4 regions of the Serratia grimesii genome follow, and region 1 is predicted to be linked to each of the others. Evidence: predicted binding sites of a transcription regulator. Region 1 holds the regulator's gene; each other region holds the start of a gene.
The links. The regulator PurR, encoded in region 1, represses purine synthesis genes. The targets are predictions, from matches to a motif close to CANGCAAACGTTTGCNTG.

Region 1 (8,151 bases):
CCCAGTAACCCGTTGCGTGGTGCCGTCAGCGAGCACGATGCGCTGCACGCTATTTTCAAAGCCGTGCGCAAAGGTATTAAGGACCGGGGCTGTAACCGAGCGATTATTGTGGCGCACAACGCCAATTTTGATCACAGCTTTCTGATGGCCGCGGCGGAACGCGCCAGTCTGAAACGCAACCCTTTCCATCCGTTCGCCACCTTTGACACTGCAGCATTGAGCGGACTGGTACTCGGGCAAACCGTGCTGGCTAAAGCCTGTATTGCCGCCAACATTCCATTCGATAGCGCCCAAGCGCACTCAGCATTATATGACACAGAGCAAACTGCTCAGTTGTTCTGTGAACTGGTTAACCGCTGGAAGCGCCTTGGTGGCTGGCCTCTAGCGGCCACCAATACCGACGAAGATATCTAAATTACATATCACGGCCTGGCGGACAACGTTCTCTGCTGTTGCAAGAACGTTGTACACAGCAGCAGAAAAACGACGCGTTTAGAGAAAAAAATCGGGCGGCCCAGTATTAGCTGGCACCGCCCGATCTCGTCCAACAATAAAACCAAGCCTGTTATGGCTGCTGGTCTTCCTGCTGTTTGTACTTCTCTGCCGTTTCTTTAATCAGCTGCTGCAGTTCGCCACGCTGATACATTTCCATGATGATATCACAGCCACCGACCAGCTCACCGTCGACCCACAGCTGTGGGAACGTCGGCCAGTTGGCATACTTCGGTAACTCGGAACGAATGTCCGGGTTCTGCAAAATGTCAACGTAGGCAAAACGCTCGCCACAGGCAGACAATGCCTGCACGGCTTGTGCGGAGAAACCACAGTTTGGCAATTTCGGTGAACCTTTCATGTACAGCAAAATTGGGTTCTCAGCGATCTGGTGCTGAATTTTTTCAATCGTCGTCGTCATTATATTGCTTCCTCAAGCCAAATCTCATGGCTACAACATGCATCACACGGGCTATTGTAGCGGCTGAAACCGTCACAAGAAAACGCCATCTTTTGCAAGGGCATTCCCCATTGTCAGTCGCGTATCACCGGCAAGGCCTTTCCGACCAAAACATATGGACAGAATAACATTTTTAATCTGGCCATTTCACTAATATATTTTTTCACCAAAACACGTCGTTTAATTATTCCCCACGCGTTTTCTGTTGGTTTTTTATACATTAACGGTTTGATTTTTCGGCAAAAAAAATGCCATTAACGTTTTCTCACAATATGGATTATCATTTATGAGTTCTTCGCTGTTTTATATGGCGAAATTCGGGAATACTGTCATTCTTTCGATATCTGTTCCGGGGCCAAGGTTGGTAACGTCGACATGCGTTTAATTCTTACGCTTTTTGTGCTGTTGTTTACACAGCTATTCTTCAATTTGGCGCACGCAGCGCCACAGGCGCGTATTGCCGCTGAGCAGCGCAAGAGCCACGTAAACGAAGCCCGGCCAGATGACCGTAAGAAAAAGAAAGCGGTTAAGGCTAGCAGCAAAAAAGTAAAAGTCACCACCCCGCAAAAAACAGCCAAGGTTCCCAAAGCCAAAACAGAAAAAGCCGCTAAAAAGATCGTCAGCGCCAAATCGAAACACAAAACTCAACAAATCGCCAAAATCAAAGTGACCCCGCCGAAAAAGGGTTACAAAAAAGGCTATGGTCGTCATCGTGAAGCCGGTATGGCAACCGCTAAATTGGCACGTGATGAAAAACCGCTGAAGCTCACCCCAGCACATAAGAAACGCTACCAGCACGCCAAGCAAACCGCGATGGCCAAGCTGATGGACCAAATGGGCAAACCTTACCGCTGGGGCGGTACTTCACCAAGAACCGGTTTTGACTGCAGCGGTCTGATTTATTACGCCTATAAAGACGTGGTAAAAATCAAAATGCCACGCACCGCTAACGAAATGTATCACCTGCGTGACGCCGCACCGATCAAGAAAAATGAATTGGAAAGTGGTGACCTGGTGTTCTTCCGCATTAACAATCGCGGCGTAGCCGACCATGTAGGTGTCTATCTGGGCAACGGCAAATTTATTCAGTCTCCGCGCACCGGTGAAGAAATTCGTATCAGCCAGCTCGACAATGACTACTGGCAAAACCATTACATCGGCGCACGCCGTGTAGTGACACCGAAAACCATTCGATAATTCGTTCTGCGGCTGGCCTTACCAGCCGCTCTCTTCGGTTTAATTCTCCAACGCTTACTGCCGTACCTGTACCTTTCTCAGACTCATCACTGATTTTTATTGCGAAAATTGCTAAGCTAAATACCCACAATAAAAACAGGCCAACCTGTTACCCAGGTAATTGAGTACCGGATGGATCCTGTATAAGGAGGAAGCAATGTCGTTTGAACTACCTGCACTACCGTATGAGAAAAACGCTCTCGAACCCCACATCTCAGCAGAAACACTGGAATACCACTATGGTAAGCATCACAACGCCTATGTGGTCAATCTGAACAATTTGCTGAAAGGTAGCGAGTTTGACGGGTTATCTCTGGAAGCGATTATCAAGGCGTCCAGTGGCGGCATTTTCAACAATGCCGCTCAGGTATGGAACCACACCTTCTATTGGCACTGCTTATCGCCACAGGGCGGTGGTGAGCCTCAGGGCGCATTGGCTACCGCTATCAATCAGGCGTTTGGTTCTTTCGCCGCCTTCAAAGAGCAATTTAGCGAGGCTGCAATCAAAAACTTTGGCGCCGGCTGGACCTGGCTGGTGAAAAAGGCTGACGGCTCGCTGGCTATTGTTAATACGTCGAACGCTGGTACGCCGCTGACCGGTGAAGACAAACCGTTACTGACCGTCGACGTGTGGGAACACGCCTACTATATCGATTACCGCAACGCACGCCCGACCTACCTGGAGAATTTCTGGGCATTGGTTAACTGGGCATTTGTGGAGAAAAACCTGGCATAACGCGGGTTGAGGCAAACAGGCGCACTAAGCTGCGCCTGTTTTTACTTCGGGGATCAGTTCAATGCTGCGGTGAAGCTAAAAGCAATAATCACGGCCAGCGCACAGACAGTGGTGAACAGTGACATTTTCAGATCGGTATCCATTACAACTCCTTTTCAGATTGGTTTTCCCAAGGATAAAAGGCACACAATTAATGCGTCAAACCATTTTCACACAGTTGGCCAATAAAATCTTGTTATCATTTCCCGGTTTATAATACCGATTACCTCTTCCCCTTTTGCTCAATATGGGACAAAATTCGCAGTTCACAACTGTGTACCGGCAAAATGCCCCTCCTGACCAAGCGCTGACGACTTCAACACACTAAAAACTCAGTTTTCGCTTCTTTGGAGAAGGATCTACGCAGGCAAACGATTAACATCACACTTACATACTGCAACATGTGAGTTCAGGAGTCATTCTTTACATGGCAACGATTAAAGATGTGGCCAAACGCGCTGGCGTTTCCACCACCACCGTTTCGCACGTCATCAATAAGACTCGTTTCGTCGCCGAAGAGACAAAAGCGGCCGTGGGTGCCGCGATTAAAGAGCTGCATTATTCACCCAGTGCTGTGGCGCGCAGTCTGAAGGTCAATCACACCAAATCGATTGGTCTGCTGGCAACCTCTAGTGAAGCGCCCTACTTTGCTGAAGTGATCGAAGCGGTAGAAAACAGTTGCTACAGCAAAGGCTATACGCTGATTCTGTGTAACTCGCACAACAATTTGGACAAACAGCGCGCCTATCTGGCGATGCTGGCGCAAAAGCGCGTCGATGGCTTGTTGGTGATGTGTTCAGAATACCCAGACCAATTGCTCGGCATGTTGGAAGATTATCGCAACATCCCGATGGTCGTGATGGACTGGGGCGCAGCACGCGGTGATTTTACTGATACCATCATTGATAATGCCTTCGAAGGTGGCTATCTGGCTGGACGTTATCTGATCGAGCGCGGACACCGCGATATCGGTGCCATTCCCGGCCAACTGGCGCGTAACACTGGGGGCGGACGCCATCAGGGCTTCTTAAAAGCCATGGAAGAAGCCAATATCGACGTGCGCGACGAGTGGGTCGTCCAGGGTGACTTTGAGCCAGAATCCGGCTACAAGGCCATGCACCAGATACTGTCGCAGAAGCAGCGTCCAACCGCGGTATTCTGTGGCGGCGATATCATGGCAATGGGGGCTATCTGTGCCGCCGATGAGCTTGGGCTACGCGTGCCGCAAGATATCTCGGTCATTGGCTATGATAACGTGCGCAATGCGCGCTATTTCACCCCGGCACTGACCACGATTCATCAACCTAAAGAGCGCTTGGGTGAGATGGCATTCACCATGTTATTGGACCGCATCATCAGCAAGCGTGAAGAGTCACAGGTGATCGAGGTTCATCCTAAGTTGGTTGAGCGCCGTTCGGTTGCTGACGGTCCGTTTATCGATTACCGCCGTTAGTCATTCACGCCGGAAGCCACTGCGGTTTCCGGCGTCACTTCACTTAACCATTCCTGATTCAACGTTTCGCTGTCGCCTAAATAGTCCAATAGCCAGGCCATCGCCGGTGATGGCGTATTTTGCTGCCATGTCAGGCAACAGGGGCTGGCAGGAAACGGCTGCTGCAACTGTAGCGCTACCAGTTCCCCACGTTCTACTAACGGCAAGACCTGATGTGCGGGCATCATCCCCACACACAATCCGGCGCACAGGCAATCCACCGCCGACGCCCAGTCCGGCACTACCAACCGCCGTTGGTTATCCAGTGTCCAGGTGACCCGCTTGGGGAGATTACGTGAGGTATCTTCCAGACACAGTGACGGGAAAGGCCGGAGCTGGTCATCGTTCAGTAACCCCTCTAAAGCGGCCAGCGGGTGCTGGGGGCTGGCGACGCATAACCAACGCATGTCGCCCATATCGCGAAAGGCAAACCCACCACCGACCGGCACGGCCCGCGTCGCACCTATCGCCATGTCAGCACGGCCATCCACCAATGCATCCCACACGCCATTAAACACTTCTGGCTGAACCAATAATTCAACGTCAGGAAAATGCCGATAAAAATCCAACACCAACTGACGGCAACGCTGTGGCTTGACGATAATATCTACGGCAATCTTCAACTGACCACGCCAGCCGTTGGCTACTTGCTGACACTGCCGTCGGGTGTCGAGCATTTTTTTGATGACACCACGCGCTTCCTGAATAAATAGCACACCCGCAGGCGTCAGCTCCACATCACGATGACGACGCTCAAACAACGGTACCGCCAGCCATTGCTCAAGTTGCCGCACGGTGTAACTTACCGCTGAGGGTACCCGATGCAATTCCTGCGCCGCTGCGCTAAAGCTACCGGTTCGGGCAACAGCATCCACTACATCCAGAGAATATTCAGACCACATGGTTTTGCCTTCAATTTTTTTAACAGCACTTTGCAAATATTACCGTTTCACAAGCAGAGATCCAGCCGGATACACTTGCCGGCGCTAAAAACCTGCGACAATAAAATATTAACGAGAAATACCATGCGAAATTCCTTTGGTTTTATGTTCTATCTTGCCGGTCTGAGTATGCTGGGTTACCTGGCTACCGACATGTACTTGCCCGCTTTTGGTGTGATGCAGCAAGACCTGCAAATTTCTGCCGGGGCGATCAGCGCCAGCCTGAGTATCTTCCTGGCCGGCTTTGCCTTTGCACAATTACTCTGGGGCCCGCTTTCCGATCACCTTGGCCGCAAGCCCGTACTATTGATTGGTCTGGCCCTGTTTGCCCTGGGTTGCCTGGGCATGTTGTGGGTAGAGAATGCCGTTCAGCTCTGGTCGCTGCGTTTTATCCAGGCCATTGGGGTTTGTTCCGCCGCGGTCACCTGGCAAGCGCTCGTCATTGACCGTTACCGTGAAGGTAAGGCAAACCGTGTTTTCGCCACTATTATGCCACTGGTGGCGCTTTCACCCGCACTGGCACCGCTGGTCGGGGCATGGCTGTTAAACCATATGGGTTGGCGCGCTATTTTCGCCGTGCTGCTGGGCATCACCGTTATACTGCTGCTGCCTACCCTGCTATTGAAAGAAAGCGCCAAGGCGGCACCCACCACCGAAAAGAAAAACAGCCTGACCTTCCTGCAACTGTTGAAATCACCGGCCTTTAGCGGGAACGTCACCATCTTTGCCGCCTGTTCGGCCGGATTTTTTGCCTGGCTGACCGGTTCACCGTTTATTCTTGGTGATATGGGGTACAGCCCAAATGATATTGGCCTGAGTTATGTACCGCAGACCCTTGCCTTCTTATTAGGGGGTTATGGCTGCCGTACCGCATTAAATCGCATTAATGGCAACACGTTACTGCCGTGGCTGCTGGTAGCTTATGGTGTGAGTATGGTGTCTCTGTACTTGGTTGCCACGCTGACTGAGCCGACACTGACCACATTGTTGATTCCGTTCTGCGTGATGGCATTGGTCAACGGAGCCACCTACCCAATCGTAGTGGCGAATGCGCTAACGCCATTCCCAGAAGGCACAGGTAAAGCCGCAGCCCTGCAAAACACCTTGCAGTTGGGCCTGTGTTTTGTCGCCAGTATGCTGGTTTCGGCATTTATTGCCCAACCCCTGCTGGCAACAGTCACGGTGATGGTGTCGACGGTAGTATTGGCTGGAATGGGCTATATGCTGCAACGCGGTAAAGTGGTGGATGACAGTCAGACAACGCGACAGGAACATGCTAACTCTGCGTCATAATTGTCATTATTAATAATCACTTAAAGAATATTTTTGCCGAGTGCGATTTACAGTTGAGTAAGCGCCTCGGCAAGCCTATACTCAAAACGACCTTTTAAAATAACACTTTTATAATTTCTTTATCACAAATTGCTGTTGTGTACGCGCATGGCGTCACACTTTTTTAAGGATTGTCTTTCCCGCGTTTCTTGCGCTGGAACCTTCTTAAAATTTTCCTCTGTTCATAGTCGGATATCAGACGCCACGGGACTTTTTACCGTAGGTAAACGTATGCACCCGCAGAATTTGTCTAAGCTATTTTTTGGCGGGTCATAAGTCAGAAGAAGGTGATGGAGAAGCTATGAGTTCATCGTGTATAGAAGATGTGAGCATCCAGGACAACCAATGGTACCGTATCGCTCATGAAATGCTCAGCATGGCCGGTATTGAAATAAACGGCTCACGCCCTTTCGATATTCAGATTAAAAACCCCGATTTTTTTAAACGCGTTCTACAGGAGGGTTCTCTCGGCCTTGGCGAAAGCTATATGGACGGTTGGTGGGAATGTGAACGGCTGGATATATTCTTTCAACATGTTGTCCGCGCCGGTCTGGAAAAGAAACTCCCCCGCCATCTAAAAGATACTCTCCGAATTGCCGCTGCGCGATTAACCAATTTGCAATCGAAAAAACGCGCCTGGATTGTCGGTAAAGAGCATTACGATCTGGGGAACGACCTGTTTACGCAGATGCTCGATCCTTATATGCAGTATTCCTGCGCCTACTGGAAAGAGGCAACTACGCTGGAAGAGGCGCAAGATGCCAAGCTGCGGATGATTTGCGAAAAACTGCAGCTACAACCGGGTATGCGTTTGCTGGATATCGGCTGCGGTTGGGGTGGGCTTTCCGCCTATGCAGCAAAAAACTTTGGCGTGTCCGTGGTGGGCGTAACCATTTCTGCCGAGCAACAAAAGCTGGCGCAAGAGCGCTGTGCCGGGCTGGACGTCGAAATTCTGCTGCAAGATTATCGCGATTTGCACCTACAGTTTGACCGTATCGTTTCTGTCGGCATGTTTGAGCACGTCGGCCCCAAAAATTACCGCACCTACTTCAATGTTGTTGAGCGTAATTTAAAACCGGGCGGCTTATTCCTGCTACACACCATCGGTTCGAATCGGACAGATATGAATGTTGACCCGTGGATCAACAAATATATCTTCCCGAATGGCTGTTTGCCTTCCGTTACCCATATCGCCCAAGCCAGCGAAGGGCATTTTGTGATGGAGGACTGGCATAATATTGGCGCTGATTATGATCGCACGCTGATGGCATGGTACGAGCGATTCAAACAAGCGTGGCCAGAACTCGCCCAACGTTATTCCGATCGCTTCGAACGCATGTTCAGTTATTATCTGAACGCCTGTGCCGGCGCATTTCGCGCGCGGGATATTCAACTGTGGCAGGTGGTATTCAGCCCGAAAGGC
Region 2 (8,151 bases), 2.4 Mb from region 1:
TGGCTTTGGCTTCCAGCAACCCTTGAGGCATAAAAGCACTGAGATCGGTAACGTTGATCTGCCCGTCATTGGCGTTTAGTGCCAGTGATGGGCGACGAACGTCGATCTTATTGAAGGTGGCTTCACTGCCGTTCAGGTTGAGCGTACCGGACCAGATGCCCCATTGGTGGTCGCGTGCCAGCAGCAGGTTGCTGCCGTAACCGTCCAAGGCGGTGACCTGGAATGGGAAGGCCGGGTTGATATCGATGATCAGGTTGCGATTGGTGGTCAACTTATTGACATATACCTCCGCCAACCAGTGTGGCAGCGGTTGTAACCATAACGCACGCCAGTCACTCGGTAAGGTGTACTCCAGTGCCGCGACAGCCACCTCATCGAGTTGCAGTCGGTTGTTGGCACGCAGCCAGTTGCCCGAGGTGCGCAACAGCCCGCCTTCCCAGCGGGTGGTGAACTGCTGAATAGCGATACCGGCGGGTGAGAGCCGCATATTCATGATCGGATCAATCAGGTGGAAGCCGCCGTCGATTAGATCACTGGCGTTGAAGTTGAGCGAGCCGTCTGGGCTACTCCAGTCGCCCTGTTGGAAGGTGACGTTTTGCAGTGACAGGTCGAGATCATTGAATGCCCACTCTTTTCCTTCTAGCCGTGCATCAATCAAATCAAAACGTTTAAGCGTAATTGGTGGCATGGCGGTAAAGCGTTGCCAGAACTGTTCCAGCGTGAGTGGCGTCTGCAGACGCACACCGCTCAGACGCAGTCGCTCCACCTGCCAGCTGCCGTCGGCGCTGCGGGTGGCTACACCCGTCAAATCACCTTGCGCCAAATCGGCACCGAAGTTACTTAGGAGCAACTGGTTTTGTTTAAGCTCGCCCTGTACCAGGACTTGCGAGGCGGGGATGCCGTTCAGTGTCATTGAGCCCGCACTGAACTGGAACTGGTTGTTTTCGCCCAAGGGGTGGCCGACGTTGGGTTGCCATGGTGTGATGCCAGCATTGACCTGTTGCGCGTTGAGCTGCCAGGTTTCATCGTTGGATTGCAGCGCCATATTGCTCAGTTGCAATACATCGGCCTGTATTGGCAATCCCGCGTCTTGCTGTTGGAGGTTAAGCGTACCGTCGCGCAATGTTACGCTATGGAAATAACGCGGCTCGGTAATTTGGCGCAGGCTGAGACCCAGGTCCAGACGTTTGGCGACCAGTGATGGCGGCTGATTTTTTTTAGCCAACTGGACATCTTCCAGACTGATTTGGCCGGGTTGACCCCATGAGTGAGAGAGTTTCGCCACCGACAGGCGATATTCGCTATGATCGCTGACCCAGCGGCTTAACCAGCCCGCAGCCCAACGGGTTTGCCCGATGACGTACAACAATGCAATGGCCAGCACTACCAGCAGTAGCAACGTCAGCAACAGTTTCCCGATAAATTTCATCGTCTACATCCGCGTCGGTCAAAAAAGATACCCTGTTTATGCCGTAATTAGCTGGGCATCTCAAGTGCAATGGTCTGATAGGCAATAAAAAACGGCCGCAAGCGGCCGTTTGACAAGCTGTGTGACAGTTATTGTTTTTCGTGTTCGTGCGGGAATATCAGGTTCAGCACGATAGCGGTGATACCACCGGCAGCAATGCCAGAAGAGAGCAGGGTTTTCAGCCAGTCCGGCGCGAACTGTAAGATCAGTGGTTGCTGAGAGACACCCATGCCAACGGCCAGTGAGAGCGCCATGATCATGATCGCGCGGCGGTTCAGTCGTTCACGTGACACGATGCGTACACCCGACGCGGCAATGGTGCCGAACATCACAAGGGTCGCACCGCCCAAGACCGGTTCAGGAATGTGCTGGACGAAACCGGCTACTGCCGGGAACAAGCCCAACACGATCAGCATCAACGCCACTACGAACCCCACATAGCGACTGGCAACACCTGTCAGTTGGATCACACCATTGTTCTGACCGAAGCATGAGTTGGGGAAAGTATTGAACACTGCGGACAGCATAGAGTTCAGGCCGTTGGCGAGCACGCCGCCCTTCAGGCGTTTCATGTACAGCGGGCCGCTGACCGGTTGTTCCGATACGTCAGAGGTCGCGGTGATATCCCCAATGGTTTCCAATGACGTGACCATAAAGATCAGCATCAGCGGTAGCAGCAGGTTCCAGTCAAAGCCCAAACCGTAATACAGCGGTGTTGGGATGATAATCGCCGCTGTTTCGGTGGCAGGCTGGGTTTCTGGCAACATCCCCATTGCCCATGCCAGAAGGTAACCAACCGCCATGGCGATCACCAACGAGGCGACGCGAAGGTACGGGTTACGCTGGCGATTAAGCAGAATAATGACCAAGAGTACGGCGCCGGCCAACATCAGGTTTTTTGGCGCGCCGAAGCTGTGATCATTCATCGCGGCATAGCCGCCACCGATGGAGGTCAGTCCGACCTGGATCAGCGACAAACCGATAATCATCACCACAATGCCAGATACCAGCGGGGTGATGATGCGGCGCGCCAGATGCAGTACGCGAGATAACAGGATTTCGGTGCAGGAGGCGACCATCAATGTGCCAAACAGTGCTGCCATCATGGTAGGGACATCGGCGCCACCGTTTTTCAGTGCCAGTCCACCCATAATCAGCGGTGAAACGAAGTTAAAGCTGGTGCCTTGAATCGATAGCAGGCCAGAACCGACCGGTCCCCAGGTTTTAATTTGCAAAATAGAGGCCAAACCGGAAGCAAATAACGACATGCTGATGATGTGCTGGGTGTCTTGTGCCGGTAGACCTAATGCCTGACAGATCAACAGAGCTGGGGTGATCACCGCAACAAACATCGCCAGCAGGTGCTGACCGGCGGCAAACAGAGTTTGCGGCAGTGGTGGTCGGTCTTCCAGACGATAAATGAGTTCGCTATTGCGAGGCGTTGAGGATGCTTTTTGCACTGCATCGAGCTCGGCAGATGGCATGGTCATGATGTGGCATTTCCGGAAACGGCAAAGCAGGCATTTTAATGATTTGCCCCATAAAAGCAAACGGTTGCGCGTTAATATTCTGTTAGCAGAATCGACGGTTATGTCGCATTTTCATTCATTTTTTCTTGTATTATCAGCGTTTTTTACTTCTAATCCTGCACTCATCAAGTTTTAAAAACTAAGCGGTTTTCTATAACTTATTATTTATTAATTGGATCTTTCCCCTTACATGGAGTACCTGGATGTTTCATCTTGATACTTATGGCACGTTAGTCGCGGCAACACTGGTTTTGCTCCTTGGGGGCAAATGCGTCACCAGTATTCCTTTGTTAAGAAAATACACCATTCCCGCACCTGTCGCCGGTGGCTTGCTGGTGGCTATTCTGTTATTAGCGCTGAAAAAGCTCGCAAACTGGGAAATCAGCTTCGATATGTCGTTGAAAGACCCGTTGATGCTGGCCTTCTTTGCCACTATTGGTCTCAATGCCAACCTGGCGCGGTTGCGCGCGGGCGGCAAGGCATTGATGGTATTTTTGTTTGTGGTGCTGGGTTTGCTGCTGGTGCAGAACGCTATCGGCATCGGCATGGCGAAAATGCTTGGTCTGGATCCGTTGATGGGTCTGATCGCCGGTTCCATAACCCTTTCCGGCGGCCACGGTACCGGGGCGGCCTGGAGTAAGTTGTTCATTGAGCGTTACGGCTTTGAAAATGCCACGGAAGTTGCGATGGCCTGCGCCACCTTTGGGTTGGTATTGGGCGGCCTGATCGGCGGTCCGGTGGCGCGTTACCTGGTGAAGCATTCTTCTACACCAGAAGGCTCTCCGGATGACAGCGTTCAGCCAAGCGGTTTTGAAAAACCGGAAAGTGGCCGTTTAATTACCTCGCTGGTCATGATTGAAACCATAGCGATGATTGCCATCTGTTTGAGCCTGGGTCAGCTGATCTCTGGCTTACTGAATGGCACGGTGTTTGAACTGCCAAACTTTGTCTGTGTGCTGTTTGTTGGTGTGATCCTCAGTAACACACTGGCCTTCACGGGTTTCTATACCGTGTTTGAGCGAGCCGTGTCGGTACTGGGCAACGTTAGCCTGTCGTTGTTCCTGGCGATGGCGTTGATGAGCCTGCGGTTGTGGGAACTGGCTTCCCTGGCATTGCCGATGTTAGCGATTTTGGCGGTGCAGACGCTGGTGATGGCGTTGTACGCGATTTTCGTCACCTATCGTGTGATGGGCAAAAATTACGATGCTGCGGTATTAGCTGCAGGCCACTGCGGCTTCGGTATGGGCGCCACGCCTACGGCGATCGCCAATATGCAGGCGATTACCGATCGTTTCGGCCCATCGCATCTCGCGTTTCTGGTGGTCCCTATGGTGGGGGCGTTCTTTATTGATATCGCCAACGCGATTGTGATTAAGCTGTATCTGCTGCTGCCGGTATTTCCAGCGATTGGCTGAGTTGTTGTTGTCATAAACGAAAAGGGCGCCAATTGGCGCCCTTTTCTATAGCAGGAGGTTAGGCATTGGAATAACGTGCCTTTTCCGGCAACCAGCGTTCAACCAGCGCACGGGCATGTTCCGGGTACTGTTGATGTATATGGCGGGCGACGCGTTGTACTTCCGGGATCATCGCTTGGTCGCGTAGTAAATCAGCCACTTTGAATTCAGCACTGCCGGTTTGGCGTGTACCCAAGAGTTCGCCTGGTCCGCGAATTTCCAGATCGCGCTGGGCAATAACAAAGCCGTCATTGCTGTCCCGCAGTACTTGCAGACGCTTCTGTGCGGTTTTGCTCAACGGCGTTTTGTACAACAGAACGCAGTGTGAAGCCACGGCGCCACGGCCTACGCGGCCGCGTAACTGATGCAATTGTGCCAGTCCCAACCGTTCTGGGTTTTCGATGATCATCAGGCTGGCATTGGGCACATCGACACCAACTTCAATCACTGTCGTTGCCACCAGTAGTTGCAATTCGCCCTGTTTAAAAGCCTGCATCACCGCCTGTTTTTCTTGCGCCTTCATGCGACCATGCACCAGCGCAACGTTCAGATCGGGTAGCGCGGTTTTCAGCTCTTCCCACGTGGCTTCTGCCGCTTGGGCTTCCAACAGCTCAGATTCTTCTATCAGTGTGCACACCCAGTACGCTTGCCGGCCTTCTTCCATGCAGGCGCTTTTTACCCGCTGGATAATATCGGCACGTCGTGTGTCGGGAATGGCGACGGTAGTGACTGGCGTTCTGCCCGGTGGCAGTTCATCTATCACTGACGTGTCGAGATCGGCATAGGCAGTCATCGCCAGTGTGCGTGGGATTGGCGTGGCGGTCATGATCAACTGATGGGCATGGAAGCCTTGCTCTTCACCTTTTTCCCACAGCGCTAGGCGCTGGTGTACGCCAAACCGGTGCTGCTCATCAATGATCACTAACGCCAGACCTGAAAATTGTACTTGTTCCTGGAAAATGGCGTGCGTACCAACCACCATCGACACCTGCCCGCTGGCAATCGCTTCTTGCTGCGCGATACGCGCCTTGCCTTTTTGCTTGCCAGCCAGCCAGCCGACCTCCAACCCCAGCGGTTCAAACCACTGACGAAAATTGTTGGCGTGTTGTTCGGCCAACAATTCGGTGGGCGCCATTAATGCCACCTGCTTACCGTGGGCGATGGCGCGCAGTGCCGCCAGTGCCGCTACCAGCGTTTTGCCGGAGCCAACGTCGCCTTGCACCAGACGCATCATTGGGAAGCCTTTTTGCATATCGGCTTCGATGTCGGCCACCACGCGTTCTTGTGCACCAGTAGGTGCAAAGGGCAACTGAGTGAGGAATTGTTTTTTAAGCCGATCGTCCGGCATCAGGGGGAGCGCCTGATAACTTTGTGCACCGGCGCGCACCGCCAGCATGCTGAGGTTATGTGCCAGTAATTCTTCCATGATCAGACGTTTTTGCGCTGGGTGTTTACCCAGCTCCAAATCTGCCAATTGGATATCCGGCGGTGGGCGATGCAGAGCATGTAATGCCTCTGGCAGGCTCATTAAGCCACCGCTCAACTCCGATGGCAGTAGCTCGGTAATCGCACAGGTATCCAGCAACTCCAGTGCTTGATCGGTGAGTTTGCGAAGCGTGGCCTGTCGTATGCCTTCGGTGGTTGGGTAGACCGGCGTCAATGATTCTTGCAGCTCAACCTCGCTGCTTTCCCCCTGAATACGGTATTCAGGATGAATAATCTCTGCGCCATGATTACCGCGTTTAACTTCGCCATAGGCGGTTACGCGACGACCTGTTGCCAGGCTATTTTTCATCGCCGCATTGAAGTTAAAGAAACGCATGGTGAGCAGGCCGGTGCCGTCACTGATCTGGCAAGTTAGCATGCGCCGCCGACCAAAACTGATGTCAGTACGCAGAACTTCGCCTTCTACCGTGGCAAAGATACCTGGTTGCAGGTCGTTTATTGGATAAAGCCGGGTACGGTCTTCATAGCGTAACGGCAGGTGGAGCAGCAGATCTTGAATGGTTTCCAGGCCAATTTTGGCCAGTTTCCCCGCCTGGCTGGCTCCAACCCCGGAAAGTGTGGTCAGTGGGACAGCATCCAGCAGGCGGCCTTTCATTTGCGTACCGTGGCTTGCATGGTTGCCCACCATTCGGCATCGGCGATCACTTGACCTTGTTCGTCAATGTGCGGACGTGGCAGCTTTTTACGTTTTGCCACGTTGGCTAGCACCGGGTAACCGCCTTCGAACAACAGACGCTGCTGTTCTTCTTCATCGAGCATGCTGCGCTCGCGGCGATACAGGCCGGCATTTTGTCGCTGACGTTGTGCTTCATACAGGATCAGTGCTGAGGCGACGGAGACGTTGAGTGATTGCACCATACCGATCATTGGAATAACGATGTCTTGATCGGCAAGCCGCAGAGCTTCTTCGGTAATACCGGTTTTTTCCTGACCCAGCAAAATGCAGGTAGGGCGGGTGTAATCCACTTCGCGGAAATCCACTGCGCGATCTGAAAGGTTAGTTGCCAGAATTTGCATACCCTGACTTTTCAGGTGGGTCACTGCGTCGGTGATGGTGCGGTGGGTTTTTACATTGACCCAGCTATTGCTGCCTGCTGCGGAGGAGACCAGGGTTCGCATGCGCGTGGTTGGCCATACTGCATGTACCTGATGCACGCCGACGGCGTCGGCGGTACGGATAATGGCGGAGACGTTATGCGGTTTGTGCACCTGTTCCAGGCAGACCGTCAGATCCGGCTGCCGGGTTGCCAGCATTTCACAAATCCGCGCATAGCGTTCAGGGCTCATAGGCGCTAATTTCGGTTACGGTTAACTTTAATAACATCCGGCATAATACGGATTTTACGCATAATATTTGCCAGATGGATGCGATTACGGGTGGTTAAGCGGATAAAGGCGCTGTAAACCCGACCGTCTTTCTCTTCGGTATTCAGGCTTTGAATATTGGACTCAGCCGCATTGATTGCAGCTGTCAGGTTGGCCAGTGCTCCCTGATGGTTAAACATGTCCACTTTGATCTCGGCGATGAATTCCTGCTCGATGTCTTTGTCCCACTCTACCGCCATGAATTTTTCAGGCTCTTTCTGGTAGCCGCGGATATTCCGGCAGGATTCATGGTGGATTACCAAGCCTTTACCTGGGCTGACGTGGGCGATAATCGGGTCACCTGGAATTGGTCGGCAGCATTTGGCGAAGGTAATCAGTACGCCATCGGCGCCCTTAATTGCCAGGTTACGAACCCCAGAGGACGTACCCAGATTGGATTGGTCGCCTTGCAGGTTTTTCGCTACCACTACGCTCATGGCGTTACCCAGACCAATTTCTGCCAGCAGATCGTCCAGCGTCGCCAGTTTCATGCGATCCAACTCGTGTTGGATATTTTCTTGTGGGATCTCTGCCAGTTTGCGGCTGCCGCCCAATGCATGATTCAACAAACGGCGGCCAAGGCCGACTGAGTCGTCACGCTTGAGGTTTTTCAACATCTGACGAATTTTGGCTCGTGCTTTTGAGCTGACAACAAAGTTGAGCCAGGCTGCGTTTGGTCGTGCACCCGGAGCCGTGATGATTTCAACCGTTTGGCCGCTGGTCAGTGACTGCGACAGCGGATACGGCTGGCGATCAACTCGCGCACCGACACAGGCATGGCCAATATCAGTGTGTACCGCATAGGCGAAGTCGACCGGCGTGGCTCCAG
Region 3 (8,151 bases), 1.6 Mb from region 1:
GCGTGCAGCTCTTGTACCGAAGTGACTTGCTCGGTTGGATCTGCCTTCAGCGCCATCGCGGTGGCAAAGCCGCCGTTCAGGGTCGTGTCGTAATGCACTTTATACTGCAGTGCACTGCGGCGAATCAGCTTGGAATCCTCAATCGCCTGACGACCAGCCGTGGTGTTAACGATGTAGGTGTACTCGCCATTCTTGATACGGTCCTGAATGTGCGGACGACCTTCATGCACCTTATTGACCAGACGTGGGTTAATCCCCGCCTCGCCCAATACCACTGCGGTGCCGTGAGTTGCATCCAGCTCGAAACCCTGTTTCAGCAGGCTTGCGGCCAAATCCACCACGCGGGCTTTATCGCCTTCACGTACTGACAGCAGTGCACGGCCCTGTTTTTTCATGCCTGACTGGCTACCAAGCATCGCCTTGGAGAAGGCTTCTGCGAAGGTGCGCCCAACGCCCATCACTTCCCCGGTAGAGCGCATTTCTGGCCCTAAAATCGGGTCAACGCCTGGGAATTTGTTGAACGGCAACACCACTTCTTTCACTGAGTAGTACGGCGGGATAACTTCTTCCGTCACGCCCTGCTCAGCCAGTGTTTTGCCTGCCATCACACGCGCAGCCACCTTGGCCAAGGGTACACCTGTCGCTTTAGAGACGAACGGCACGGTACGTGCTGCACGTGGGTTGACTTCAATCAGGTAGACTTCGTTATTCTTCACAGCAAACTGTACGTTCATCAGGCCACGAACTTGCAGCTCAAACGCCAATTTCTCAACCTGCTGACGCATAACATCCTGAATTTCTTTGCTCAAGGTGTACGCCGGCAGTGAGCAAGCGGAGTCACCGGAGTGCACGCCCGCCTGTTCGATGTGTTCCATGATGCCGCCAATCAGCACCCGCTCGCCGTCGCAAATGGCGTCGACGTCGACTTCTACCGCGTCATCCAGGAAGCGGTCCAGCAGCACTGGCGCGTCGTTAGAAACGCTGACCGCGTTCTGGAAATAACGACGCAGGTCGATGTCGTCATACACGATTTCCATCGCACGGCCACCCAGCACATAGGATGGACGCACTACCAGCGGATAACCGATGCCCGCCGCTTTCTCTACCGCTTGTTCGATGGTGGCAACAGTGGCATTAGCCGGCTGTTTCAGGCCCAGACGATGCACCGCTTGTTGGAAACGCTCACGGTCTTCGGCACGGTCAATGGCATCCGGGCTGGTACCGATAATCGGCACACCGGCAGCTTCCAGCTCACGCGCCAACTTCAACGGAGTCTGGCCGCCGTATTGCACGATCACGCCTTTCGGCTTCTCGATGCGCACGATTTCCAGCACGTCTTCCAGCGTCACCGGCTCGAAGTACAGGCGGTCAGAGGTGTCGTAGTCGGTAGACACGGTTTCCGGGTTACAGTTGACCATAATGGTTTCGTAACCATCTTCACGCAGCGCCAGCGAGGCGTGTACGCAACAGTAGTCGAACTCAATGCCTTGGCCGATACGGTTCGGACCACCGCCCAGCACCATCACTTTCGGACGGTCATTGGTCGGGTTGGACTCACACTCTTCTTCATAGGTGGAGTACATGTAAGCGGTGTCGGTGGCGAACTCTGCTGCGCAGGTATCCACACGTTTGTAAACCGGATGCAGGCCATAACCGTGGCGCAGTTTGCGGATTTCGCTTTCGGCGACGCCAGCCAAAGTGGCCAAACGTGCATCAGCGAAGCCTTTACGCTTCAGGGTACGCAGGAACTCTTGGGTCAGGCCGTTGATGCCGGTTTCGGCAACCTGCTCTTCCAGGCGCACCAGTTCTTCAATCTGTACCAGGAACCAGCGATCAACGTTGGTCAGGTTGAATACACCGTCAACTGACAGGCCAGCACGGAAGGCGTCAGCGATGTACCAGATACGGTCAGAGCCCGCATCTTTCAGCTCACGACGAATTTTGGTCAACGCTTCCGGGTCATCCAGGCTGACTTTCGGGTCAAAACCTGTGGCACCGACTTCCAGACCGCGCAGGGCTTTTTGCAGCGACTCTTGTTGGGTGCGGCCAATGGCCATCACTTCACCAACGGATTTCATTTGCGTGGTCAGACGGTCGTTAGCACCGGCAAATTTCTCGAAGTTGAAACGAGGAATTTTAGTCACAACGTAGTCGATAGACGGTTCAAACGATGCAGGCGTACGACCACCCGTGATGTCGTTCATCAGTTCATCGAGCGTATACCCCACTGCCAGCTTGGCGGCGATTTTAGCAATCGGGAAGCCTGTAGCTTTCGACGCCAGTGCCGAAGAACGGGACACGCGCGGGTTCATTTCGATGACGATCAAACGGCCGGTTTTCGGGTTAACCGAGAACTGTACGTTAGAGCCGCCGGTTTCCACGCCGATTTCACGCAGCACCGCCATCGAGGCGTTACGCATGATTTGGTATTCTTTGTCGGTCAACGTCTGCGCCGGTGCTACGGTGATTGAGTCACCGGTATGGATGCCCATGGCGTCGAAGTTTTCAATCGAGCAGACGATGATGCAGTTATCATTCTTATCGCGCACCACCTCCATCTCATACTCTTTCCAACCAATCAGCGACTCATCAATCAACAGCTCTTTGGTTGGTGACAAGTCCAGACCGCGTTCGCAGATCTCTTCGAACTCTTCGCGGTTATAAGCGATGCCGCCACCGGTACCCCCCATCGTAAAGGAAGGACGGATGATGCATGGGAAGCCAACGTCAGCGGCAACCGCCAGCGCTTCTTCCATGTTGTGTGCGATGCCTGAACGCGCGGTGTCCAGACCGATTTTCTTCATTGCTACGTCAAAACGGCGACGATCTTCAGCTTTATCGATCGCGTCAGCGGTCGCGCCAATCATGGTCACGCCAAACTCGGCCAGCACGCCCTGACGTTCCAGCTCCAGTGCACAGTTCAGTGCGGTCTGACCGCCCATGGTCGGCAGCACGGCATCTGGACGCTCTTTTTCGATGATTTTACGCACCACTTCCCAGTGGATTGGCTCGATGTAGGTCGCATCTGCCATTTCCGGGTCGGTCATGATGGTGGCCGGGTTGGAGTTCACCAGAATTACCCGGTAACCCTCTTCGCGCAGCGCTTTACACGCCTGGGCACCCGAGTAGTCGAACTCACACGCCTGGCCGATAACAATCGGGCCAGCGCCGAGGATCAGGATGCTTTTTATGTCTGTACGTTTTGGCATTTTTTACTGCTCCTGATTATTTGGCGTTAGAACGGTAAGTCTCGATCAGTTCGATAAAGTGATCGAACAGCGGCGCGGCATCATGTGGGCCCGGGCTGGCTTCAGGGTGACCCTGGAAGCTAAACGCTGCTTTATCGGTGCGGTGAATGCCCTGCACCGTGTGGTCAAACAAGGATTTATGCGTGATGCGCAGTTCGGCCGGCAGGTTATTTTCGTCCACCGCAAAACCGTGGTTCTGCGCAGTAATCATGACGCAGTCGTTATCCAGGTCTTTCACAGGGTGGTTGCCGCCGTGGTGACCAAGCTTCATCTTCACGGTTTTTGCGCCGCTAGCCAGTGCCAGCAACTGGTGGCCAAGACAGATGCCAAACACCGGAATGTCGGTCTCCAGGAACTGTTTAATCGCCGTGATAGCGTAATCACAGGGCTCTGGGTCACCTGGGCCGTTGGACAGGAAAATACCATCCGGATTCATCTTCAATACATCATCTGCCGGGGTCTGTGCCGGTACTACCGTCAGACGGCAGCCGCGATCCACCAGCATACGCAGGATGTTGCGCTTGGCGCCGTAATCATATGCCACAACGTGGAATGGCAGTTCAGAAGCTGTCTTGGCTTCCGGCAGTTCGCCTTCCAGTGTCCAGCTACCCTGCTGCCAGCTGTAAGCTTCCTGGGTGGTCACTTCTTTAGCCAGATCCATGCCTTTCAGGCCTGGGAAGGCTTTCGCCTTCGCTAACGCCAAAGCAGCATCCGGTGTGTCAGCAGCGATGATGCAACCGTTCTGAGCACCCTTCTCACGCAGCAGGCGAGTCAGCTTGCGGGTATCAATATCGGCAATCGCCACGATGTTATGACGCTTCAGGTATTCAGACAGGCCTTCTTCGTTGCGGTAGTTGCTGGCAATCAGTGGGAGGTCACGAATGACGAGGCCTTGGGCGTGTACAGCGGAGGATTCTTCGTCGGAAGCATTGGTGCCGACATTGCCGATATGGGGATAAGTAAGAGTAACGATCTGGCGGGAGTAGGAAGGATCAGTGAGGATTTCTTGATAACCGGTCATCGACGTATTGAAGACCACTTCCCCCACTGCCGTACCCTCTGCCCCGATGGCCCGACCGTGGAATTGGGTTCCGTCTTCGAGAACCAATAGCGCTGACTTAATCAAAACACCCTCCAAGGAATAATCAATCACAATATTTGCATATTAATTCAGATATCGCGATCTAAATCAATGCAAAAACCGCCCTCAAGGTCAATTTTTGGCAAATTGGGCGCATTTTAATGATGAGTGCTTCACTTGTCTACCCAAAGCGCCATTTTTTCTCTTATTTTTGCACTTCTCGGCGTTTAATAGCCTCAGTCGCCATAAAAACACCGCTAAACTCGGGCTGGTAAACGGTTGCGGGATGGGATGACAGAAAATAGCAATAATGAAGACCCAATATCGGGTTGAAAACATCACCAACGCCTATTACGAACGAAAAAACCCACAAAAACACAAAAAAATACACGTCACTAACAATAATTATGACGAAGACATCATTTTTCATGTTAAAAAAAAGGACAATAAAATTATTGTCCTTTAATCATATGGTTATGATTAATACAACCACATCACGATGGTGTATAAATTAATTACAACTGGTCAAGACCCAGTACATCACGCATATCAAACAGACCTTTATCACAGTTATTCAACCATATAGCGGCTTTAACTGCGCCACTGGCAAAAGTCATGCGACTGGAGGCTTTATGGGTGATTTCCACCCGCTCGCCAATGTCGGCAAACATGGCTGTGTGTTCACCAACAATGTCGCCAGCACGAATAGTGGCAAAGCCGATACTCTTTGGGTCACGCTCGCCGGTATAACCTTCACGTGCATACACGGCGCACTCCTTAAGATCACGCCCTAGCGCACCGGCGATCGCTTCCCCCATCGCCAGCGCGGTCCCTGACGGGGCATCCACTTTATGGCGGTGATGTGCTTCTACAATTTCAATATCGGTATAGTCACCCATCACTTGGGCAGCTTTTTCCAACAGTTTCAGCACCAGATTAACGCCCACACTAAAGTTGGCAGCAAACACGACACCAATCTGCTCGCCAGCAGCGCGGATGGCATCTTTGCCCGCATCGTCAAAACCGGTGGTGCCGATCACGATAGCTTTTTTATGCTCGACGCAGAAAGCCAGATACATCAGGGAGCTTTCCGGACGAGTGAAGTCGATCAGAATATCAAAATCATCGACAACGCTTTCCAGACTGTCGCTAACAGCCACGCCCAACGTACCGATGCCTGCCAGTTCACCAGCATCAACACCGATCAGACTTGAACCCGGGCGTGAAATCGCCGCACCCAGCACCACACCAGGCGTCTGTTGTACCGCCTGGATCAATTGACGACCCATACGGCCGCCGGAACCCGCAATCGCAATGCGGATTTGTGAATCAGTCATACATGCTCTCTTGTCATTGTGATATCAGCACCCGAGATAATCAGAGCGACACCCAGGCTGCAAAGGCGTTTTCCCCGATGAACGTACTCTTACGGGTGAGTGAACACAGCCAACACGGATGCCACTTCAAATATAGTGGGGATATTGGTTCAGGTTAACTGCCACACCTTATCACCACCAGAGGATTCATTTCATAATTAGAAAATTATGATATTCCCTGCTTTTCATCAGTAATGCTGTCAATGGGTTAACATTCGCTGCAATAAACACCCATTCGCGATTGTACATAATCATGCAGTTTTGACTGGATAAAACTGCATAAAAAAGGCACCACGAAGGGTGCCTAAAAGGTCATGAAACGGGTTGTTCACCCGGTTAATGCCACCACTTCCTCAGCGATCATCGCCAGCGCATCATGACGAGCATAATCAGCCTGGACCAGCGCCGCACGCTGTCGATACAGTGGTTGTGCCAGAATCTGCCGCACAGCCTGCCTCAACTGTGCTTCATCCGGATTGCTGGTCTGTAGGTTTACCCCACAGCCCGCAGCGACCACCCGCGTAGCTGCCTCGAGTTTATCCTCCCCCGTACCGGCGACAATCAAGGGGACACCGTGATCCAACGCGGCGTTGATCGAACCGTAACCGCCATTGGTGATCAGCAGCGCCGCCTGCGGCAACCAGTGATCGAAAGAGATAAACTCTTGTACCTTAGCGTTGGCAGGCAACAACGCCAACAGTGCTTCGACCGAACGCCCGCCAGTGGTCGCCAAAACCCGCACTGGTAACTGCGACAGCGCCTTCAGTGTTGGCACAATCAACTGGTGCAGATCGACATTCGCCAGCGTGCCCTGCGAGACGATCACCAACGGACGACGATCTGACTCATCCCACAGATCTGGGGTCTGCTCCGCCGTCGCTACATGGCGTAATGGACCGATAAAGCGCACGCTGTCAGGCAAATCGTCACGGGGATATTCCAGCGCCGGAGTGGCCAGTTGCAAGAAGCGATCACAGCCGCCAATCAATGCATCAGTAAACGCTTGTTGCAGTGGCTTACCGCCGGATTGAGCCATCGCAAAATCAAAACGCTGTTGCACTTCATCGATGAGCAAACGGGTCTCATCATCCACCAGTTGCTCACGCAGCAGATCACGAGGCAATAATGCGGGGGGTATACGCGGCCCGTAGAAGATCGAATCCGTTGAAGAATACGACAACGGTGTCACGCCAATGCCGAGCACCGGGGGACGATCCATCGTCTGCAACAGTGGCAACACGCCATAGAAGCAGTTTTCCACCATCAACAAATCCGTGGGCTCAGCCGCAATCGCGATGCGTAATTGCTGATCCAATAGTGGGATCGGCGCAGCAAAAAAATCTTTCAGCGCTAACGCCATCTGTGCATTACCGGGAGGCAACGCAGCACGCTCTGGAAAGTGCTGTTCAAGATAGCGGTAATCAAAATCCACCCGCTCATCAAAGGCGATAAATTGCGCGCCAGCCGCTTCTGCACGTTCACGAAACAGGGCGCCGGTCATCACCCGAACCTGATGCCCTTGCGCAATCAGGTGTCGAGCAATGCTCAGCATCGGATAAACATGACCCGGCGTTGCCACTGCGGTCATCAGAATACATGCCATAACGGGTTAAACCTCTGCGTTAGCCGGCTTCAGCGCCAGATTGGCGCACACCGGGTGACTCTGAATATGCACGCGCTGCAAATGGCGTGCGGAACGGGCCGTGAAACCTTCACGGCCGTGCAATAACGAGAAGTTGTCAGCTATGACCACGTCACCCTGCTGCCATTGATGGGCATAATAGTGGCGCGGATCGTACAAGTGCTGCTGCAACGTCTGATGGAAAGCCTCCTGTTGATCTTGCGGCACGCCGTGGTATTCCAAAGCATGCTGATTCAGGAATTTCTTGCCCTCGGTCGGTGGCTCGTTGTAACGCATGATCTGCCCATGACCGCTTGGATGCGTCACCACCAGTGGCGAACATACCTCACCGCCATAGTGCACCACCTGCTTAATACGATAGGAGATCGATACCGTCAGCCATTGGGCCAATAGTGATTCATCGACATTGGCCAGCAAGCGTGTGGTATCAACAAAGGTAGTCTGTCCGCCTTCATCCTGTGAAGGTGCAGCAACGCAGTGGAACAGCTGGAATTCTGGAATGGTCGGCTTGTACATACCATCCCAATGCAGTGGCACATAACTGCTGTCGAAAATGTGATCCTTGGCGTCCGGGTGTTCTTTCACGTCCAACACAGCACCGAACGGCCACATCATGATGTCTCCCCACCCCTCGGCATAATGAGTCAGTACCTGTGGGTCGTTAAAGCCGGAATCAAAGCCGCGCAACACCAGCAGATGATGCTGCTGCGCCAATGCCCGCAGTGCAGCCACCGGCAGTTCGCTGATGTGCTGCCCAGAGTGCATAGGGGTCAGTACCGCACCAAAGGGGGTATTCAGTTCAAT
Region 4 (8,151 bases), 1.5 Mb from region 1:
CACGCGCCCTGCATCAATACCGGCAGAAGTTAAAAGTGGACGAACCGTGCCCCCTTCCTGATTAAGCAGGGCGCTCATCAGATGTAACGGCTCAATAAACTGGTTGTCGCGCCCAAGTGCAAGAGATTGGGCATCGGCGAGGGCAAGCTGGAATTTGTTGGTAAGACGATCCAGACGCATAACACCTCCAAGATTGGTCGAAATTGCTACTGGAGATTAAATGAGGTCATCCCTCAAATTTTCAAGGTTATTTCGACTGTATATTTTCGGTACTACATCATGCGTCTTTGGACCGTCCTAATTCAATAGGTTATATCACCCAGATTAAACTTGCCAGACGTCCGGTTATTCCATCGCGGCGATAGGAGAAAAAATGACTGATTTCGCTCACCGTACAGCGATCACCACCGTAGATAGCGTGGATACCTGCGCGCTGTAAGCGCTGGCGTGCCAGTAGATAGATGTTAGCCAGGAATTTATCACCCTGTGGGGTAAAAGCAGCGGTAGCGTCGGCATCTACATTTATAAACGCAGTACGCACCTCTGGCCCGACTTCAAACTGCTCTGGACCAATCGCCGGACCGAGCCAGGCGGTAATGTTTGCTGGCTCAGTGGCAAACTCTGCCACCGTGTGTTCCAGCACGCCATTACACAACCCGCGCCAACCGGCATGGGCTGCGGCCACTTCATCACCGGCCTGCGAGCAAAACAGCACCGGCAAGCAATCTGCCGTCATCACTGCACACACCTGCCCCGGCACATTACTGTAAACCGCGTCCGCACGCAGATCGGTCGGCGTTCGCCCATCTAACCGTACGACACGCGTACCATGTATCTGTTCCAACCAAACCGGCATCTGCGGTAGAGCTGCCCCCACCACCAGCCGTTGGCGGTTATCCGCGACTGCCCGAGCCTCATCACCCACGTGGGTTCCGAGGTTGAGCGAATCATAGGGTGGCACACTAACGCCACCACTACGGGTTGTGCTGCAGGCTTTTACGCCTGCAGGCAGCGGCCAATCCGGCAAGATGAGCGAATCCATTACCAGTTCATCTGATCTTTGAATTCTTCGGTGTCAGCTTTCAGTGCGTTAATCAGATCGACCATATCCTGTGGCAGCGGCGCATGCCACTCCATTTGGATACCGCTGATCGGATGATATAAACGCAGCATGGTGGCGTGCAGCGCCTGGCGATCGAAACCGCGCAGTGTGGCAATAAATGCGTCTGACGCACCCTTTGGCGGACGTGGACGGCCACCGTATAGCTGATCACCCACCAGCGGATGGTTAATGTGCGACATGTGCACACGGATCTGGTGAGTACGACCGGTTTCCAGACGCAAACGCAAACGAGTATGTGCGCGGAAGTGCTCCATAATACGGTAATGCGTCACCGCCGGTTTGCCCATTGGGTGTACTGCCATATGGGTGCGTTTGGTTGAGTGGCGCGAAATTGGCTCCTCAACGGTACCGCCTGCAGTCATGGTACCGATAGCAACCGCTTCATATTCACGCGTAATTTCACGCGCCTGCAGTGCTTCGACCAGTCGAGTTTGTGCTGGAACGGTTTTCGCCACCACCATCAGACCGGTGGTGTCTTTATCCAAACGGTGCACGATGCCGGCACGTGGCACATCGGCAATTTCAGGATAATAGTGCAGCAATGCATTGAGCACAGTGCCGTCCGGATTACCGGCGCCAGGGTGCACAACCAGATCGCGTGGTTTGTTGATCACCAAAATATCACTGTCTTCGTAAACGATATTCAGGGCGATATCCTGCGGTTCCCAGCGTGCCTCTTCTTCTATCTGTGCATCAATGGCGACCGTCTCTCCCCCCAGCACCTTCTCTTTCGGTTTGTTTATCGTTTTGCCATTGACCTGCACCCGATTGTCCAGGATCCAATCTTTTATGCGAGATCGTGAATAATCAGGGAACAATTCGGCCAAAGCCTGATCTAAACGTTGTCCGAGTTGAGATTCGGCCACCGTTGCGGTGAGTTGTACTTGTTGTGCCATATGCAGCTTCTTCGTTAACGTTGGGTTTTCACGGCGATGCCGTTTAATATAATGTGCTATTGTACCTGGTCTTTGTCGGGAGCTTAACGGACAGTCTCCCGGAATAACACCCTGAGGATAATCAAAACGTCATGACGCGTATGAAATATCTGGTGGCGGCAGCCACGTTGAGCCTGGCGCTGGCAGGTTGCTCCACATCCAAGGATGCGGTTCCCGACAACCCACCTTCGGAAATCTATGCTACTGCCCAGCAAAAACTGCAGGACGGTAACTTTAAGGGCGCGATTACGCAACTCGAAGCGTTAGATAACCGCTATCCTTTCGGGCCGTACTCTCAGCAGGTCCAGTTGGATCTGATTTATGCCTACTACAAATCTGCCGATTTACCGCTGGCTCAGGCGTCTATCGATCGTTTCATGCGTCTGAACCCAACGCACCCGAACATCGACTACGTGATGTACATGCGTGGTCTGACCGATATGGCGTTGGATGACAGTGCATTGCAAGGCTTCTTCGGGGTCGATCGTTCAGACCGAGATCCTCAGCATGCACGCGCGGCGTTTCGCGATTTCAGCCAGCTGATTCAGCAGTACCCGAACAGCCAGTACGTGACCGATGCAAACAAGCGTCTGGTGTATCTGAAAGACCGCCTGGCCAAGTATGAGCTTTCGGTGGTGGAATACTACACTAAACGCGGTGCCTACGTCGCGGTCGTTAATCGCGCCGAGCAGATGCTGCGTGAATACCCAGATACCAAAGCGACGCGCGATGCGTTGCCGCTGATGGAAAATGCGTATAAGCAGCTGCAACTGAACGGTCAGGCCGACAAAGTGGGCAAAGTGATTGCTGCCAACCCAGCATAACCTGATTGGCAACAGTAGAAAAACAAAACGGCAGCCGAGGCTGCCGTTTTCATTTGCCGAATACTTAGCCAAAACAGGATAAATACACAAGCAAAAACACAGTGTTAGCAATAATGCCCCACCGCGCATCCCTTCAATAATGCGCGTTCCGCTCACAAGACTCAAGCGTTAGATAGCCAATACAAATGCTGAATCACAGATTGAACTAACTTTGCAAAAAGTGACAAAAAAACGTGATTTACATCACGCATTTAAACAAAAAGCGAGGTATGCTGGATCCATCCAAGACGGAAAGACAGAGAGGTAAGTTATATGACATTGAACATTACCAGCAAACAAATGGATATCACTCCCGCAATCCGCAGTCACGTCGAAGACCGTCTCACCAAACTGGAAAAATGGCAGGCCCAACTGATTAACCCGCATATCGTTCTATCCAAAGAACCACAAGGGTTTGTTGCCGACGCCACCATTACCACACCTAACGGCCCGCTAGTTGCCAGCGCAAAACATGATGACATGTACACCGCCGTTAACGATTTGATCGCCAAGTTGGAGCGCCAGTTGAATAAGGTGCAGCATAAAGGCGAAGCACGCCGTGCCGCGACCAGCGTGAAGGACATTATTCCGGAAGTAGAGCCGGAACAGGAATAACCGTTTAGCGGCTGTTTCACATCAAACGCGCCTGAGGGCGCGTTTGATGTCTGGTTTTTTTATTGACGAGATAAAAGCCTGCGGTTACTTTAAAACCTGTATCACACACTCTGGATAACACATGGTCCGTAAACCGTTTTTCTTCGCATTCTTTTTTACCTTCCCCTGATTGGGAGGCGTTTCGTCGTGTGATAAAGAATGCGAAGACGAACAGCAAAGCCTCCTGAAAACAGGGGGCTTTTTTTATGGCTATTTTACAACGTATAAAAATACAAGGCAGAAGCTGATTATGACTGACAACCCGTTACTCGTGCTGCGCAAACGCATCAGCGCACTGGATCTGAAATTGCTGTCCTTGCTGGCAGAGCGCCGTGAGCTGGCGGTAGAAGTAGGCAAAACCAAACTCCACTCCCATCGGCCAATCCGCGATAAAGAGCGTGAGCGCGACTTGCTGGATGCCCTGATCGCTGCAGCCAAGCCCTATGACCTGGACGGTTTTTACGTCACTCGCTTGTTCCAACTGATTATCGAAGATTCTGTATTGACTCAGCAGGCGCTATTACAGAGCCAACTCAATCAAATCAGCCAGCATTCCGCCCGCATCGCATTCCTTGGCCCTAAGGGGTCTTATTCACACTTGGCTGCGCGTCAATACGCCGCGCGTCATTTCGATCAGTTGATCGAATGCGGTTGCCAGAAATTCCAGGATATCTTTACCCAGGTCGAAACTGGTCAGGCGGATTACGCCATTCTGCCAATCGAGAATACCAGTTCAGGTTCGATTAACGACGTCTACGATCTGCTGCAGCACACCAGCCTGTCGATCGTCGGCGAACTGACCAACCCTATCGATCACTGCGTCCTGGTTGCCAATGATACTGACCTTGCACAGATCGAAACCGTGTATAGCCACCCTCAGCCATTCCAACAGTGCAGCCAATTCATTAACCGCTACCCGCACTGGAAAATTGAGTATTGTGAAAGCACCGCAGCAGCGATGGAAAAAGTTGCCAAATTGAACTCACCAAAAGCTGCCGCATTGGGCAGCGAAGCTGGCGGTGCACTCTATGGTCTACAGGTGTTGGAACATAATCTGGCCAATCAACAGCAGAACATTACCCGCTTCATTGTGCTGGCGCGTAAAGCTATTGACGTCTCAGAACAAGTCCCGGCTAAAACGACGTTGATTATGGCTACCGGTCAACAGTCAGGCGCGTTGGTAGAAGCATTGTTGGTACTGCGCGATAACGGCATCATCATGACCAAACTGGAGTCTCGCCCAATTAACGGTAATCCGTGGGAAGAAATGTTTTATATCGATGTGCAGGCTAACCTGCGTTCTGAAGCGATGCAGAAAGCGTTGAGGGATCTGACGCCAATCACGCGTTCGCTGAAGGTGCTGGGTTGCTACCCCAGTGACAACGTGGTCCCGGTCAATCCGTCCTAAATGCGATAAAAAAGGGTTCGGCAGTGCCGAACCCCAATACGCTATTACTGCCGGCTGTCGTTCGCCTGACGTAACAACGAGCGACTTTCCACCAAGAAACGCTGCGCATAGTCACCAAACCAATGCTCTACTTTCTGGAAACTTTGAATAAAGGCCTGTTTATCGCCCTGTTCCAGCAGCTTTATCGCCTCACCAAACCGTTGGTAGTACCGCTTGATCAATGCAATGTTCTCTTCCGACGACATGATGATATCCGCATACAGTTGCGGATCCTGAGCAAACAGCCGCCCGACCATCGCCAGCTCTAACCGATAAATCGGTGAAGAGAGTGCCAGTAACTGTTCCAACTGAACGTTTTCTTCTGCCAGGTGCAAGCCATAAGCAAAGGTCGCAAAATGGCGCAGTGCCTGAATGAAGGCCATGTTCTGATCGTGCTCAACCGCGCTAATACGGTGCAAACGCGCGCCCCATACCTGCAGCTGCGCCAGCAACCATTGATAGGCTTGCGGCTCGCGACCATCGCAATACACCACAACTTGTTTGGCTACACTGCCAACGTCTGGACCAAACATCGGATGCAGACCTACCACAGGACCGGCATGAGCAGCCAACATAGCATTCAACGGACGATTTTTTACCGAAGCCAGATCGACCAGGATACAGTCCGCCGGCAGCTGCGGTAACCGTTCAATGACGCTTTCGGTCACGTGAATAGGTACGCTGACAATCACCATTCCGGCGTCTGCCAGCAAAGCATCGGCCTGCGGCCAATCTTGCTGATCCAATACCTTGACTTGGTAGCCGGACAGCGTCAGCAGACGATTAAACAACCGGCCCATTTGGCCGTTACCGCCGATAATGACAATCGGACGCAGCTGTGGATTCAGGGTTTTAAAGCCTTTGTCATTCTCACTGACGTAAGACTCACGCATAACCCGACGTAGTACGTCCTCGATCAAGTCAGGCGGTACACCAAGATTGTCTGCTTCCTTACGCCGTGAGGCCAACATTGCGGCCTCACGTTCAGGAACATAGACGGGTAAGCCGTGGTGGCTTTTCACCTCACCCACTTCCGCTACCAGTTGTAAACGTTTTGCCAACAGCTCCAGCAGCGCTTTATCCACTTCATCAATTTGATCGCGCAGCGCGGTCAGTTCAGCCACCATAACTTACTACTCTCCAGTGCGAGCCGTCAGCGCGGCGCCGAGTTCCTGGTGCATATGGCGCAGCAGCGTCTCTGTACTTTCCCAGTTAATGCAGGCATCGGTAACAGAAACCCCGTAGCGCATATCTGCACGCGGTTGTTCAGAAGACTGGCTACCTTCGTGCAGGTGGCTTTCCAGCATAATGCCGGTGATCGAACGGTTACCCGCTTTGATCTGCTCTACCACGGACTCAGCAACCGCCGGTTGACGGCGATAGTCTTTATTCGAGTTGCCATGGCTGCAATCTATCATCAAGGACGGGTGGAGTCCCGCGTCCTGCATCTGTTTTTCACAGGCTGCAACGTCTTCGGCACTGTAGTTTGGTGTTTTGCCGCCACGCAGGATCACATGCCCATCTGGGTTACCTTGCGTTTGCAGCAGGCACACTTGCCCTGCCTGGTTGATGCCGACAAAACGGTGCGGCATCGCCGCTGCACGCATGGCGTTGATTGCCGTACCCAGGCTGCCATCGGTACCGTTTTTGAAACCCACCGGCATCGACAAACCTGAAGCCATCTCGCGGTGCGTCTGCGATTCTGTGGTGCGCGCACCAATCGCTGACCAGCTGAACAAGTCTCCCAGGTATTGCGGGCTGTTCGGATCCAACGCTTCTGTCGCCAACGGCAGGCCCATACCCACCAAATCCAGCAACAGGCGACGCGCGATGTGCAAACCGGCTTCAACATCAAACGAACCATCCATGTACGGATCGTTAATCAGGCCTTTCCAGCCGACCGTGGTTCGTGGTTTTTCAAAATAGACGCGCATAACGATATACAGCTGATCGCTCAATTCAGCCGACAGGGTTTTCAAATGACGGGCGTAATCCAGTGCAGCATCCGGGTCGTGGATTGAACAAGGTCCGCATACCACCAGCAGGCGATGATCGCGCCCCTGCAAAATATCAGCGATGGTTTTGCGTGCGGTCGCGATTTCATTTTCATCGCTGGCGCTGAGCGGGAACTGGTTCTTCAGTTCTTCCGGAGTGATCAGAATTTGTTCTGCACTGATATGAACGTTATTGAGCGCGTCTTTTTGCATGATGCTATTCCTGTCGTTTGCCGTTATGCGTAAGCGTTAATACAACCTTGAGCGTTTCAGGTCCTTACCATATCATGAGATGTAAAGTTTTCAATCCGATATCTGTAAATAAAAAATTACCACTAACAAATCATCTTGAAAGGCCGCATTGAAATAGACAATCGAAAGCAATCAATAATATGATTTATAAATAAAAACAATCAAATACAACCAAAATTTTCGTTTATCTCTTTTAATCTTAAAAGGTGGACATCATTGCCACCAAGTGTAAATATAAATGTACATTGCATTTTTAACGGCAAAGTATCAGGCCGCGATACAGCTCTCGCTCTCATCAGGATTATCGAACACGGCTACCCACCCGCTGTTGCCACCAGACGACAACCTTGGCCAAAAACCAGCCAAACACTAAGGATACTCAGCATGATATGCCGCAGGAAGGGGTTAATTAAGTAGAAGAAAAGTGAATAAGTGATGATGAGAAATTAAAAACTTAAGCTAATCGTAGCTATTTTGGTCGCCATGACGAACCGATATAATGTGACCGAAATCACTTATAATCACTCTTAACAACTGGATCCAAAATGCTCTCTTTACGCGCTCGCCGCGCTATTCCGCTGTTCATTAGCTGCTTAACGACTTTCACCAGTGTTTCAGCCCTTGCCGACAATACGCTTTTTACCGCGATGGACGATCCGGCCACCGCGAAAAAGCCGTTTGAAGGTAACGTCCAGGCGGGTTACAACTCTCAGTCAGGCAACTCGCAAAGCTCAACCCTGTTGGCCAACACCAGCATGACCTGGTTCAACAGCGATGCTGCCTACAGCCTCTGGGGAGCTGCCAACAACACCACCTCCTCTAATGTGCGTTCGTCAGAAAAGTATCAGGCCGGTGGCCGTACCCGTTATAACCTGACCGATCG

Region 2: SGBXF1_RS23630 (nucleobase:cation symporter-2 family protein) is a predicted target of PurR. The motif match lies at 3,012-3,029, and genes of this name have one in related genera.
Region 3: carA (glutamine-hydrolyzing carbamoyl-phosphate synthase small subunit) is a predicted target of PurR. The motif match lies at 4,598-4,615, and genes of this name have one in related genera.
Region 4: raiA (ribosome-associated translation inhibitor RaiA) is a predicted target of PurR. The motif match lies at 2,919-2,936, and genes of this name have one in related genera.

Annotation. Positions count from the first base shown of each region.
Region 1 is NZ_LT883155.1:2,322,728-2,330,878, reverse strand. It holds gene rnt (ribonuclease T) at 1-414, shown strand, start outside; gene SGBXF1_RS11025 (Grx4 family monothiol glutaredoxin) at 566-913, opposite strand; gene SGBXF1_RS11020 (C40 family peptidase) at 1,328-2,149, shown strand; gene sodB (superoxide dismutase [Fe]) at 2,346-2,924, shown strand; gene cydH (cytochrome bd-I oxidase subunit CydH) at 2,978-3,067, opposite strand; gene purR (HTH-type transcriptional repressor PurR) at 3,391-4,416, shown strand; gene punR (DNA-binding transcriptional activator PunR) at 4,413-5,357, opposite strand; gene punC (purine nucleoside transporter PunC) at 5,481-6,689, shown strand; gene cfa (cyclopropane fatty acyl phospholipid synthase) at 7,030-8,151, shown strand, end outside.
Region 2 is NZ_LT883155.1:5,061,005-5,069,155, reverse strand. It holds gene SGBXF1_RS23635 (AsmA family protein) at 1-1,429, opposite strand, end outside; gene SGBXF1_RS23630 (nucleobase:cation symporter-2 family protein) at 1,558-2,958, opposite strand; gene gltS (sodium/glutamate symporter) at 3,201-4,412, shown strand; gene recG (ATP-dependent DNA helicase RecG) at 4,471-6,552, opposite strand; gene trmH (tRNA (guanosine(18)-2'-O)-methyltransferase TrmH) at 6,549-7,244, opposite strand; gene spoT (bifunctional GTP diphosphokinase/guanosine-3',5'-bis pyrophosphate 3'-pyrophosphohydrolase) at 7,250-8,151, opposite strand, start outside.
Region 3 is NZ_LT883155.1:689,888-698,038, reverse strand. It holds gene carB (carbamoyl-phosphate synthase large subunit) at 1-3,209, opposite strand, end outside; gene carA (glutamine-hydrolyzing carbamoyl-phosphate synthase small subunit) at 3,226-4,374, opposite strand; gene dapB (4-hydroxy-tetrahydrodipicolinate reductase) at 4,845-5,666, opposite strand; gene SGBXF1_RS03235 (glycosyltransferase) at 6,034-7,293, opposite strand; gene SGBXF1_RS03230 (TauD/TfdA dioxygenase family protein) at 7,315-8,151, opposite strand, start outside.
Region 4 is NZ_LT883155.1:865,183-873,333, reverse strand. It holds gene clpB (ATP-dependent chaperone ClpB) at 1-180, opposite strand, end outside; gene yfiH (purine nucleoside phosphorylase YfiH) at 311-1,042, opposite strand; gene rluD (23S rRNA pseudouridine(1911/1915/1917) synthase RluD) at 1,042-2,019, opposite strand; gene bamD (outer membrane protein assembly factor BamD) at 2,151-2,882, shown strand; gene raiA (ribosome-associated translation inhibitor RaiA) at 3,195-3,536, shown strand; Phe leader region at 3,657-3,783, shown strand; gene pheL (pheA operon leader peptide PheL) at 3,658-3,705, shown strand; gene pheA (bifunctional chorismate mutase/prephenate dehydratase) at 3,826-4,983, shown strand; gene tyrA (bifunctional chorismate mutase/prephenate dehydrogenase) at 5,028-6,149, opposite strand; gene SGBXF1_RS04020 (3-deoxy-7-phosphoheptulonate synthase) at 6,156-7,229, opposite strand; gene SGBXF1_RS04015 (DUF481 domain-containing protein) at 7,814-8,151, shown strand, end outside.